One region of the Microbulbifer variabilis genome, then DNA from elsewhere that is predicted to be linked to it. Evidence: predicted binding sites of a transcription regulator. Region 1 holds the regulator's gene; the other holds the start of a gene.
The links. Region 1 encodes LexA, which represses DNA repair genes until DNA is damaged. Its sites were predicted from a motif close to ACTGTNTNTANANACAGT; they were not measured.
Positions count from the first base shown of each region.

Region 2: ruvC (crossover junction endodeoxyribonuclease RuvC) is a predicted target of LexA. The motif match lies at 2,525-2,542, and genes of this name have one in related genera.

Region 1 covers NZ_CP092418.1:2,763,611-2,768,240, reverse strand. Annotated here, with positions in the region: gene topA (type I DNA topoisomerase) at 1-1,500, shown strand, start outside; gene MJO52_RS12360 (DUF6586 family protein) at 1,501-1,989, shown strand; gene MJO52_RS12355 (hypothetical protein) at 2,093-2,347, shown strand; gene lexA (transcriptional repressor LexA) at 2,434-3,039, opposite strand; gene MJO52_RS12345 (TIGR00730 family Rossman fold protein) at 3,204-3,842, shown strand; gene MJO52_RS12340 (TetR/AcrR family transcriptional regulator) at 4,235-4,630, shown strand, end outside.
Region 2 covers NZ_CP092418.1:821,785-826,414, reverse strand. Annotated here, with positions in the region: gene ybgC (tol-pal system-associated acyl-CoA thioesterase) at 1-206, opposite strand, end outside; gene ruvB (Holliday junction branch migration DNA helicase RuvB) at 262-1,284, opposite strand; gene ruvA (Holliday junction branch migration protein RuvA) at 1,309-1,920, opposite strand; gene ruvC (crossover junction endodeoxyribonuclease RuvC) at 1,980-2,507, opposite strand; gene MJO52_RS03755 (YebC/PmpR family DNA-binding transcriptional regulator) at 2,674-3,417, opposite strand; gene aspS (aspartate--tRNA ligase) at 3,523-4,630, opposite strand, start outside.

The DNA.
Region 1 (4,630 bases):
ATGCTCTCAGGTGTGGAGAGGGATGCGGAGCGGCTCTACAATCTGATTTGGCAGCAGTTTGTCGCCTGCCAGATGACCCCGGCAAAATACACTTCCACCTCAATTGTGGTGAGTGCCGGTGACTTTGAGTTGCGTGCTCGCGGCCGGGTGATTCGTTTTGATGGCTTTCTCAAAGTTGCCCCTCCTGCGGGCAAGAAAGATGAAGATCTGCTGCTGCCTGATGTTCAGGTTGGCGATAAGCTGTCTCTGCAGCAGCTGGACCCGAAACAACATTTCACCAAGCCTCCGGCTCGTTTTAGCGAAGCCGCTCTGGTGAAAGAGCTGGAAAAGCGTGGTATCGGCCGGCCCTCAACCTATGCCTCTATTATTTCCACAATTCAGGATCGGGGCTATGTGCGGCTTGAGAACCGCCGTTTCTACGCGGAAAAAATGGGTGATATTGTCACCGACCGTCTCAGCGAAAGTTTTAAAAATCTGATGGACTACGGTTTTACCGCAAGCCTGGAGGAGTCTCTGGATGCGGTTGCCGATGGCGATAAAGGTTGGAAGCAGTTACTCGACGAGTTTTATCAGGATTTCTCCTCGCGGTTGGAAAAAGCTCAGTCCAGTGATGCGGGTATGCGGCGCAACACGCCGACAGATACCGATATCGAGTGCAGTAAGTGTGGTCGCCATATGCAGATCCGCACAGGCTCTACCGGTGTATTCCTTGGCTGCTCCGGTTACGCGCTTCCTCCTAAGGAGCGCTGCACCAACACGATGAATCTCGTCTCTGGCGATGAGGCTGTGGACGCGGATAAGGACGAAGATGCCGAAACCCGCCAGTTGCGGGAGAAGCGCCGGTGTCCCAAGTGCGGCACGGCGATGGATAGTTATCTGCTCGATGAGCAGAGAAAGCTACATATCTGCGGTAATAACCCGGACTGTAATGGTTACGAGGTAGAGCAGGGCACGTTCAAAATTAAGGGCTACGACGGTCCGATTATTGAGTGTGACAAGTGCGGTAGCGACATGCAGCTGAAGTCAGGCCGTTTTGGTAAATACTTTGGTTGTACTAACGAAGCCTGTAAGAACACCCGCAAGCTGTTGAAAAATGGCCAGCCGGCGCCACCCAAAATGGATCCGGTTCCTATGCCGGAGTTGGCTTGCCTGAAGGTTGAGGATCATTACATTCTCCGCGATGGTGCCTCCGGATTATTCCTTGCCGCCAGCCAGTTTCCGAAAAACCGTGAGACCCGTGCCCCGCTGATAAAAGAGCTACTGCCTCACCAGAGTGAGATTGACCCTAAGTACAGCTTCTTGTTCTCGGCCCCCTCACAGGATGATCAGGGGCGCGATACCGTAGTTCGCTTCAGTCGTAAGACCCAAGAGCAGTATGTTCAGTCCGAGGAGGACGGAAAGGCCACGGGTTGGAAGGCTTTTTATCGGGATGGCGCCTGGAAAGTCGAAGCGGCGGCCAAGAAAAAGCCGGCAGCTAAGAAAGCGGCGGCAAAAAAGTAAATGAGTAATCCCTATACCGGCCTAGTCACTTCGGCATTGCGTAAGAGCCAGCTGCTGGCCACAAGTAGTTATGATTCTTCTATTCAGCGAATGGCCCTGGAAGAAGGTGCTTTGTTGCAGCTGTGGAAAGCCTATCAGGCTTTCCTGGCTGAACTGTCACATCAGCTGCAATTGAGTTTTGAACCAGAGTCTGTACAGGTTATTTTAGATAGCCTGCACAGCCAGGGGAGAGCGAGCCTTGAAGTAAGTGAACTGCAGTTATTGCTCTCAGAGCCAGAGAGTTGGCTTAGCGAATTATTACGCGCGTGGAACCAGCTCCTGAGGCTGCCTACATTAGCGGAGGAAAAGGGGCAAGCTGGCAACCTTATTCCGACCCACAATATCGCCGGAACAGTACCAATTGAGCTTTCTTTCGAAGCGCTGCTTAAATGGCACAAAGCTCTCAGTGAGCTGATACTTAGACAGCGTGCCAATCTCGAGGAGTGCTAAGAGGGCTCCGCTACCTTTCTATTCATCTTTTTGCGCCCACTGAAACTTCTAAATTGCCTGTGGTACACTGGGCGCAAACTGATGTGCAGTGAAGGGAAAGCAAATGTCCTCCGAAACTTATGAGATTATCGAGTTGGCCAATGGCGATGTGGCTCTGCGCCGTGCCGGCCATGAGGAGGACCCTCTGGTGAGTATTCGTTTCTCAGCCGAGAGTCTCCAATTTTTGCGAAAGCACAAGGTAGCAGTAGCCCGGGCCATGTTAGAGGCGGGTATAGAAGCTGTGCAAAATCTCGATGACCTGGAGCCAGGTTACTTTGAAGAGGAAGAGTCGATGCCGGTTAACCATACGATTCACTAATCTATGGTAAAGGCGAAAAATTAAGTGGAACAACAGCGGCTAGAAGCCGCTGTTGTTGTTTTTGATTGGCGGTAAATCTTTTAGTCTCATGGAGTTTGGCGAATAACGCCTACGGCTAATCCTTCGATCACAAAGTTCTTATCCCGCATATCTACTTGGATGGTATCAAAGTCTTCGTTTTCAGGTAGGAGTTGTACCGTTGCCTGATTACCTTTGCGGCGGAAGCGTTTAACGGTTACTTCATCATCAATCCGCGCAACCACAATCTGCCCGTTTCTGATTTGCTCGGTCTTCTGTACTGCCAGAAGGTCCCCATCGAGAATGCCGGCATTTCGCATACTCATGCCGTGTACCCGCAATAAATAATCTGCCGGTGGGTGGAAGAAACTGGCGGGCAGGTCGCAATAATCCTCAATATGCTCGGCTGCCAGAATAGGGTTGCCTGCGGCGACACGCCCCACGATGGGAAGTCCCGATTGGTGGTCGGGAATTCGAATACCTCGGGAGGCACCGGCAACCATCTCAATGGCTCCTTTTCGTGCCAGTGCTTTGAGGTGTTCCTCTGCAGCGTTGGGCGAGCGAAAGCCCAGCTCTTGGGCGATTTCTGCGCGGGTGGGAGGGTAACCTGTGTCGTCCAGGTAGGCTTTTATCAGCTCTAATACTTGAGTCTGGCGTGCGGTGAGATTGGTCATAGATTTACCTAGCGTTTCTGTATTTTTATACAGTTGCTGGGATTATATACAGATTTAAGGATCTCGCAAACTGAGCACCTGCCTGCAGTCCAGCTGCTACATTGTTTAAGAAAACAAGGAATGAAACGAATAGTTGAAAGAACTGACAGCAAGGGAGAATAATAATGCTTGATGCGAAAATGGCTGAAGCCTGGAGAGTTCTGCGCATTCAATCTGAGTTGGTTGATGGAATTGAGCGTTTGGTTGCGCTTAACGGGGCGGTAACAGTTTTTGGCGGTGCGCGTTTCACTGAAGATAGCCAGGAGTATCAGCAAGGGGTGAAGCTTGGGGAGCTTTTAGCAGCAGAGGGGATACCTGTGATGACCGGTGGCGGGCCGGGTCTGATGGAGGCGTGTAATCGTGGGGCTTTTGAGCAGCCTGGTACTTCAATCGGATTAAATATCGAGCTGCCTTTTGAGCAGGCAGCCAATCCTTACCAAGATATCAGTTTGAATTTTCGCTATTTCTTTGTGCGTAAATTTATGTTTGTGAAGCATGCCGTGGGCTTTGTGGGTTTACCCGGGGGCTACGGCACGCTGGACGAATTATTTGAGGCGCTGACATTAGTACAAACTCAAAAAGTACGGCGATTCCCAATAGTTTTGGTGGGCAAGCGTTATTGGGGAGGGCTGTACGATTGGCTGGTAGATACGGTATTGGAACGGAATTGTATCGACTCTGCTGACCTAGACCTGTTTCATGTGGTGGATGCAGTAGAAGAGGCTGCAGATTTGATTATGAAATATATGCGAGCCAGGGATTAAAGAGTTTTCGAGATATCTAGGTTACTTTCTTTATTAATTAACAATCGGATAGGGCGAGGAGTAGGGGAGGCAGAAAAAACAGGAATACAGGAAGTAGAGACCAAATACAAAGCCTACGGCTGTGCCTCGTCCCTAAATAGTAGTTAGCACCTCTATCTTTCTTCCCGCGCAGTGGAATGCACTAAGGCCTATGGGAAGGGTAGTGGTCAGTCGCTTCGGTAATTACATCTTATCCTGCCAACTTACCAAACCAATTTCGCCTATGGGGATTCGCCAGGTCGGACTTCCCCCTACAACCGTTCTTTCTGTATGTGCAATAAGCCGCCAGCGAGCTGGGAGTGTGCTACTCTGGCCGAAATTAAACAGCTGTTTTAAATGGTGGTTTGATATCTATGAGTCAGATGGATACCGTTAACCGCATCTTGGATGCTGCCGAAGCGCTCTTTGCCGAGCGCGGCTTTACCGAGACATCCCTTAGGACTATTACGAGTACTGCCGGAGTCAATCTGGCGGCGGTCAATTACCACTTTGGTTCTAAGAAAGAGTTGATCCAGGCGGTCTTTGAGCGTTTCCTAACACCATTTACCGATGCGCTGGAAGCAGAGTTGGATCGACGCATAGCTTCTGGCCAGCCACTTAAGGTTGAAGGGTTGTTGGAGAGCCTATACCGAGTTGGGTTGGGCAGTCTGGGCCAACTTGGGCTGGATGCTCAGCGCTTTATGCGCCTGCTGGGACTGGCTTATACACAGTTTCAGGGGCACTTACGCCGTTTTATAGTGTCTCGTTAC
Region 2 (4,630 bases), 1.9 Mb from region 1:
GCGGAACGACGGTACTGGACCTCGGCGGAATGTACCACCAACAGTACACCTTCCTGCGGCATCGCCGGCTTATCATACCCGAGGGAGCGCAGCAGTTCTGTGCGCGCGCGCTCCATATACTTCAAATAATTCACGTAATACACGATGCCGGCCGCATCGGTATCTTCGATATAAACCCTTACAGGAATACCGAACGCTTCCTTCATTGAATTTCCCTCACTTCCACAGCCACCCAACCCAAAAGTACCAGGTGCTGAATCATCAACTGACCTTATCCGGCTTAGGCAGGCCAAAATGTTCATAGGCGAGCCCGGTAACTACTCGCCCACGGGGTGTCCGGGCAATATAGCCCTGCTGGATCAGGTAGGGCTCCAATACATCTTCCAGAGTATCCCGCTCTTCGCTCACAGCAGCGGCGAGACTGTCCACCCCCACTGGACCACCATCAAATTTCTCGATCATCGCCAACAGCATACGTCGATCCAGAGAGTCAAAGCCTTTTGCATCCACATTGAGCATATTCAAAGCGGCATCGGCGATATCAGCATCCACCGCACCATCGCCCTTAACATCTGCGTAATCGCGCACACGGCGCAGCAGGCGATTGGCAATCCTCGGGGTACCGCGGGCGCGACGCGCCACTTGTAAGGCTCCGCCTTCATCCATCTCAACCCCCATCAACCTAGCGGAGCGACGCACGATACTGGTGAGGTCTTGCACGTTGTAGAATTCCAGCCGCTGCACTATGCCGAATCGATCGCGCAGGGGCGAGGTGAGCAGGCCCGCTCTGGTAGTGGCCCCCACCAGAGTAAAGGGTGGCAGATCCAACTTGATTGAACGCGCCGCCGGCCCCTCGCCGATCATAATATCCAGCTGGTAATCCTCCATGGCCGGATACAGTACCTCTTCTACATGGGGGCTGAGCCTGTGAATCTCATCGATAAACAGCACGTCGCCCGGCTCCAGATTTGTCATCAGCGCAGCCAGATCACCGGCCTTTTCCAATACTGGCCCCGAGGTGGTCTTGATCGCCACCCCCATTTCTGCAGCAATAATATTGGCCAGGGTGGTTTTACCCAGGCCTGGAGGACCGAATACCAAGGTGTGATCCAAGGCCTCTTTGCGCAGTTTGGCCGCCTGAATAAAGATCTCCATCTGCTCGCGCACCACTGGCTGACCCACATAGTCGGCCAGCGCTTTGGGGCGCACAGCGCGGTCGTACTGCTCTTCCTGCCCAGAGGGCCCCGCTGGTTCGGGGGCTACTAAACGATCGGCTTCAATCATCGCAATAACTCCAAGCCTCCCGGTTTAGGCGGGTGCCATGCCCTTTAGGGCCAGGCGGATAAGGGTGGCACTGTCGGCTTCCGGCTGCTCCTTGCTCGCGCGGGCCACCATTTTGCTGGCCTCAGTGGGCTTGTAACCCAGGGCCACCAGGGCGCTCTCCGCCTCGCCGGTATGATCTACCTTGGGTGCTGTGGCTGCCGCCATCAATGGAATATCGTTGGAATCACCGAAATCCGGGGTCAACTTATCGCGCAGCTCTACAATCAAACGCTCGGCCGTCTTCTTGCCAACGCCTGGTACCTTTACCAGTGCCGCAACATTATCCTCAGCCACACAGCGTGCCAAAGCCGCACCATCGAGACCGGATAAAATCGCCAGGGCCATCTTGGGGCCCACACCACTGACCTTAATCAGGGTCCTGAACAGTTTGCGATCGGCGTCGCGGATAAAGCCGTAGAGTTGCTGGGCCGTTTCGGAAACCGCCAAGTGCGTGTGTACTTGAACCGGCTGTCCCAGGGCGGGCAATTCAAAAATTGTGGTCATAGGCGCGAGTACTTCGTAGCCCACCCCTTGCACATCAATCAGTAACAAAGGGGGCTGTACCGCGGCCAGATTGCCACTCAGTCTTCCAATCATGTGTTGTTCCAGGTTTATCTATCGCTGCCCACAATAAGGGCCAAGTTCTGCAGAGTTTTCTAAACGCTGAGGCGACCGCGGCGAAAGCGGCTGCGCGCTCCGCCGGCGGTAAATAGTAGGGTCTGCTCCGTGTGCATATGGCAGAGAGCCACGGCGAGTGCATCGGCGGCGTCCTCCTGGGGAGTCCCCGGTAGTGACAGCAAAGTTTTGACCATGTGCTGCACCTGCAGCTTATCGGCTGCACCACTGCCCACCACCGCCTGCTTGACCTTGCGCGCCTCATACTCAGCCACAGCGAGACCACTATTGGCCCCGGCCACTATGGCTGCACCGCGCGCCTGGCCCAGTTTCAGGGCTGAGCCCGCACTCTTAGACATAAATACATTTTCAATTGCCATCTGCGCCGGTTGGTATTGCTGAGCGATCTGAGAAACCGCGTCGAAAATCAGCTTTAGGCGCTCAGGTAGGGGGCCTTCGGGAATACGAATTACCCCACTGGCCACATAGCGGGCCTTACCCCGTTCTACATCGATAATTCCATAGCCGGTTTTACGCGAGCCGGGGTCAATACCCAGGATTCGGGTCAAGAGGTGTTCCCCAAATATCTGTATGTTTATATAGTGGCGGGAGTGTCCCAAGGTGGGAGCGAGGCGTCAAGGGAGATCGCAGACAGCATAGAAAAAGTGGCTATCTGCTGAAGCGATATGAGGGTAAACCGGAGCAAACACCGTCCGCCCCGGTCTGAACTGGGACTCAGCCCAGCTCTTCCATCACCTCTGCGGGAATATCCGCGTTGGTGTAAACATTTTGCACATCGTCGAGATCTTCCAGCATCTCGATCAGGGCCAACACCTTCTCTGCCCCCTCTTTATCCAACGGGATAGTGGTGGACGGAATCATGGCGATTTCGGCGCTGTCCGGCGTGAAGCCTGCAGCTACCAACGCATCTTTCACCGTGAGGTAATCCTGGAATTCGGTGGTCACCTCAACGCTGCCATCATCGTTGGTTTCGATATCCTCAGCACCCGCTTCCAGGGCCGCTTCCATCAGCGCGTCTTCATCCACGCCAATATCGTAAAACATCTGGCCTTTGCGGGTGAACAGATAACTTACGGAGCCATCGGTACCCAGGTTGCCGCCGCGCTTGGAGAAAGCGTGGCGAACCTCGGCCACTGTACGGTTGCGGTTGTCGGTCAGACACTCCACCAGTACTGCGACACCGCCGACACCGTAACCTTCATAAACCACAGCTTCATAGTTATCACCCTCCGCATTGCCGGCGCCGCGGGCAATGGCTTTATCGATGGTGTCGCGCTTCATGTTCGCGCCCAGAGCCTTGTCGATAGTCGCGCGCAATGTCGGGTTATCGTCCGGGTTGGGGCCCGCCTTGGCAGCTACGGTCAGCTCACGAATGATCTTGGTAAAGATCTTACCGCGCTTGGCATCCTGAGCCGCTTTACGGTGCTTGATATTGGCCCATTTACTATGTCCGGCCATGTTCCGTCTCTCTTCAATCTGTGCGAGGGATGGGCCAATAAGCGAAGCGAAATGCCCATCACCACGATTTGACAGGCCCGCTTCGCCCGGCCCGTCGGGGGAAAATCAGCTGATTTTTTCTTCTTTCTGGCGCAGGCGGATATTCAGCTCGCGCAACTGCTTGGCATCCACCGTGCCCGGAGCATCCGTCATGACACAGGCGGCACTCTGGGTTTTGGGGAAGGCAATCACATCGCGAATAGAATCGCTGCCAGTCATCAACATTACCAAGCGGTCCAAACCAAAGGCCAGGCCTCCATGGGGCGGCGCACCATACTTGAGAGCATCCAGCAGGAAGCCAAATTTCTCGCGCTGCTCTTCTTCATCGATACCGAGAATACGGAATACCGCCTGCTGCATGGCCTGGTCGTGGATACGCACAGAACCGCCACCCAGCTCGGTACCATTCAGCACCATATCGTAGGCGCGCGACAGCGCCCCCAGTGGGTTCTGCTCTAACTCTTCGGGGCTACAGGAAGGGGCAGTAAACGGATGGTGCAACGCGGTGAGGCTGCCGTCTTCATTTTCCTCGAACATCGGGAAGGCCACTACCCACAGGGGCGCCCACTCACTGGTGTACAGATTGAGGTCTTCACCCAACTTGCAGCGCAGCGCACCCAGCGCTTCGGAGACCACTTTGGCGGTATCCGCGCCGAAGAAAATAATATCGCCGCTCTCAGCCTCAAGCCGATCCAGAATGGCAGCACGAGTCTCAATGGGCAGGAATTTCACGATCGGCGACTGCAGGCCATTCTCCAGGTCGGAGCGGTCGTTCACCTTCACATAGGCCAGACCCTTGGCACCGTAGATGCCCACAAACTTGCCGTAGTCATCGATCTGCTTGCGGGTCAGCTTGTCGCAGCCACCGCTCACCTTGATAGCCGCTACGCGACCTTTGGGATCATTGGCCGGTCCAGAGAACACCTTGAAGTCCACTTCGGTCATCAGGTCTTTGATCTCTACCATTTCCAGCGGAATGCGCAGATCCGGCTTGTCAGAGCCGTAGCGCAACATCGCCTGGTAATGGGACATACGTGGGAATTCACCCAACTCAATGCCTTTCAATTCCTTGAACAGCTTGCGCACCATGCCCTCAGTGATCGACATAATCTCTTCCTCGTCGAGGAAGGAAGTCTCGATATCGATCTGAGTGAATTCCGGCTGGCGATCGGCG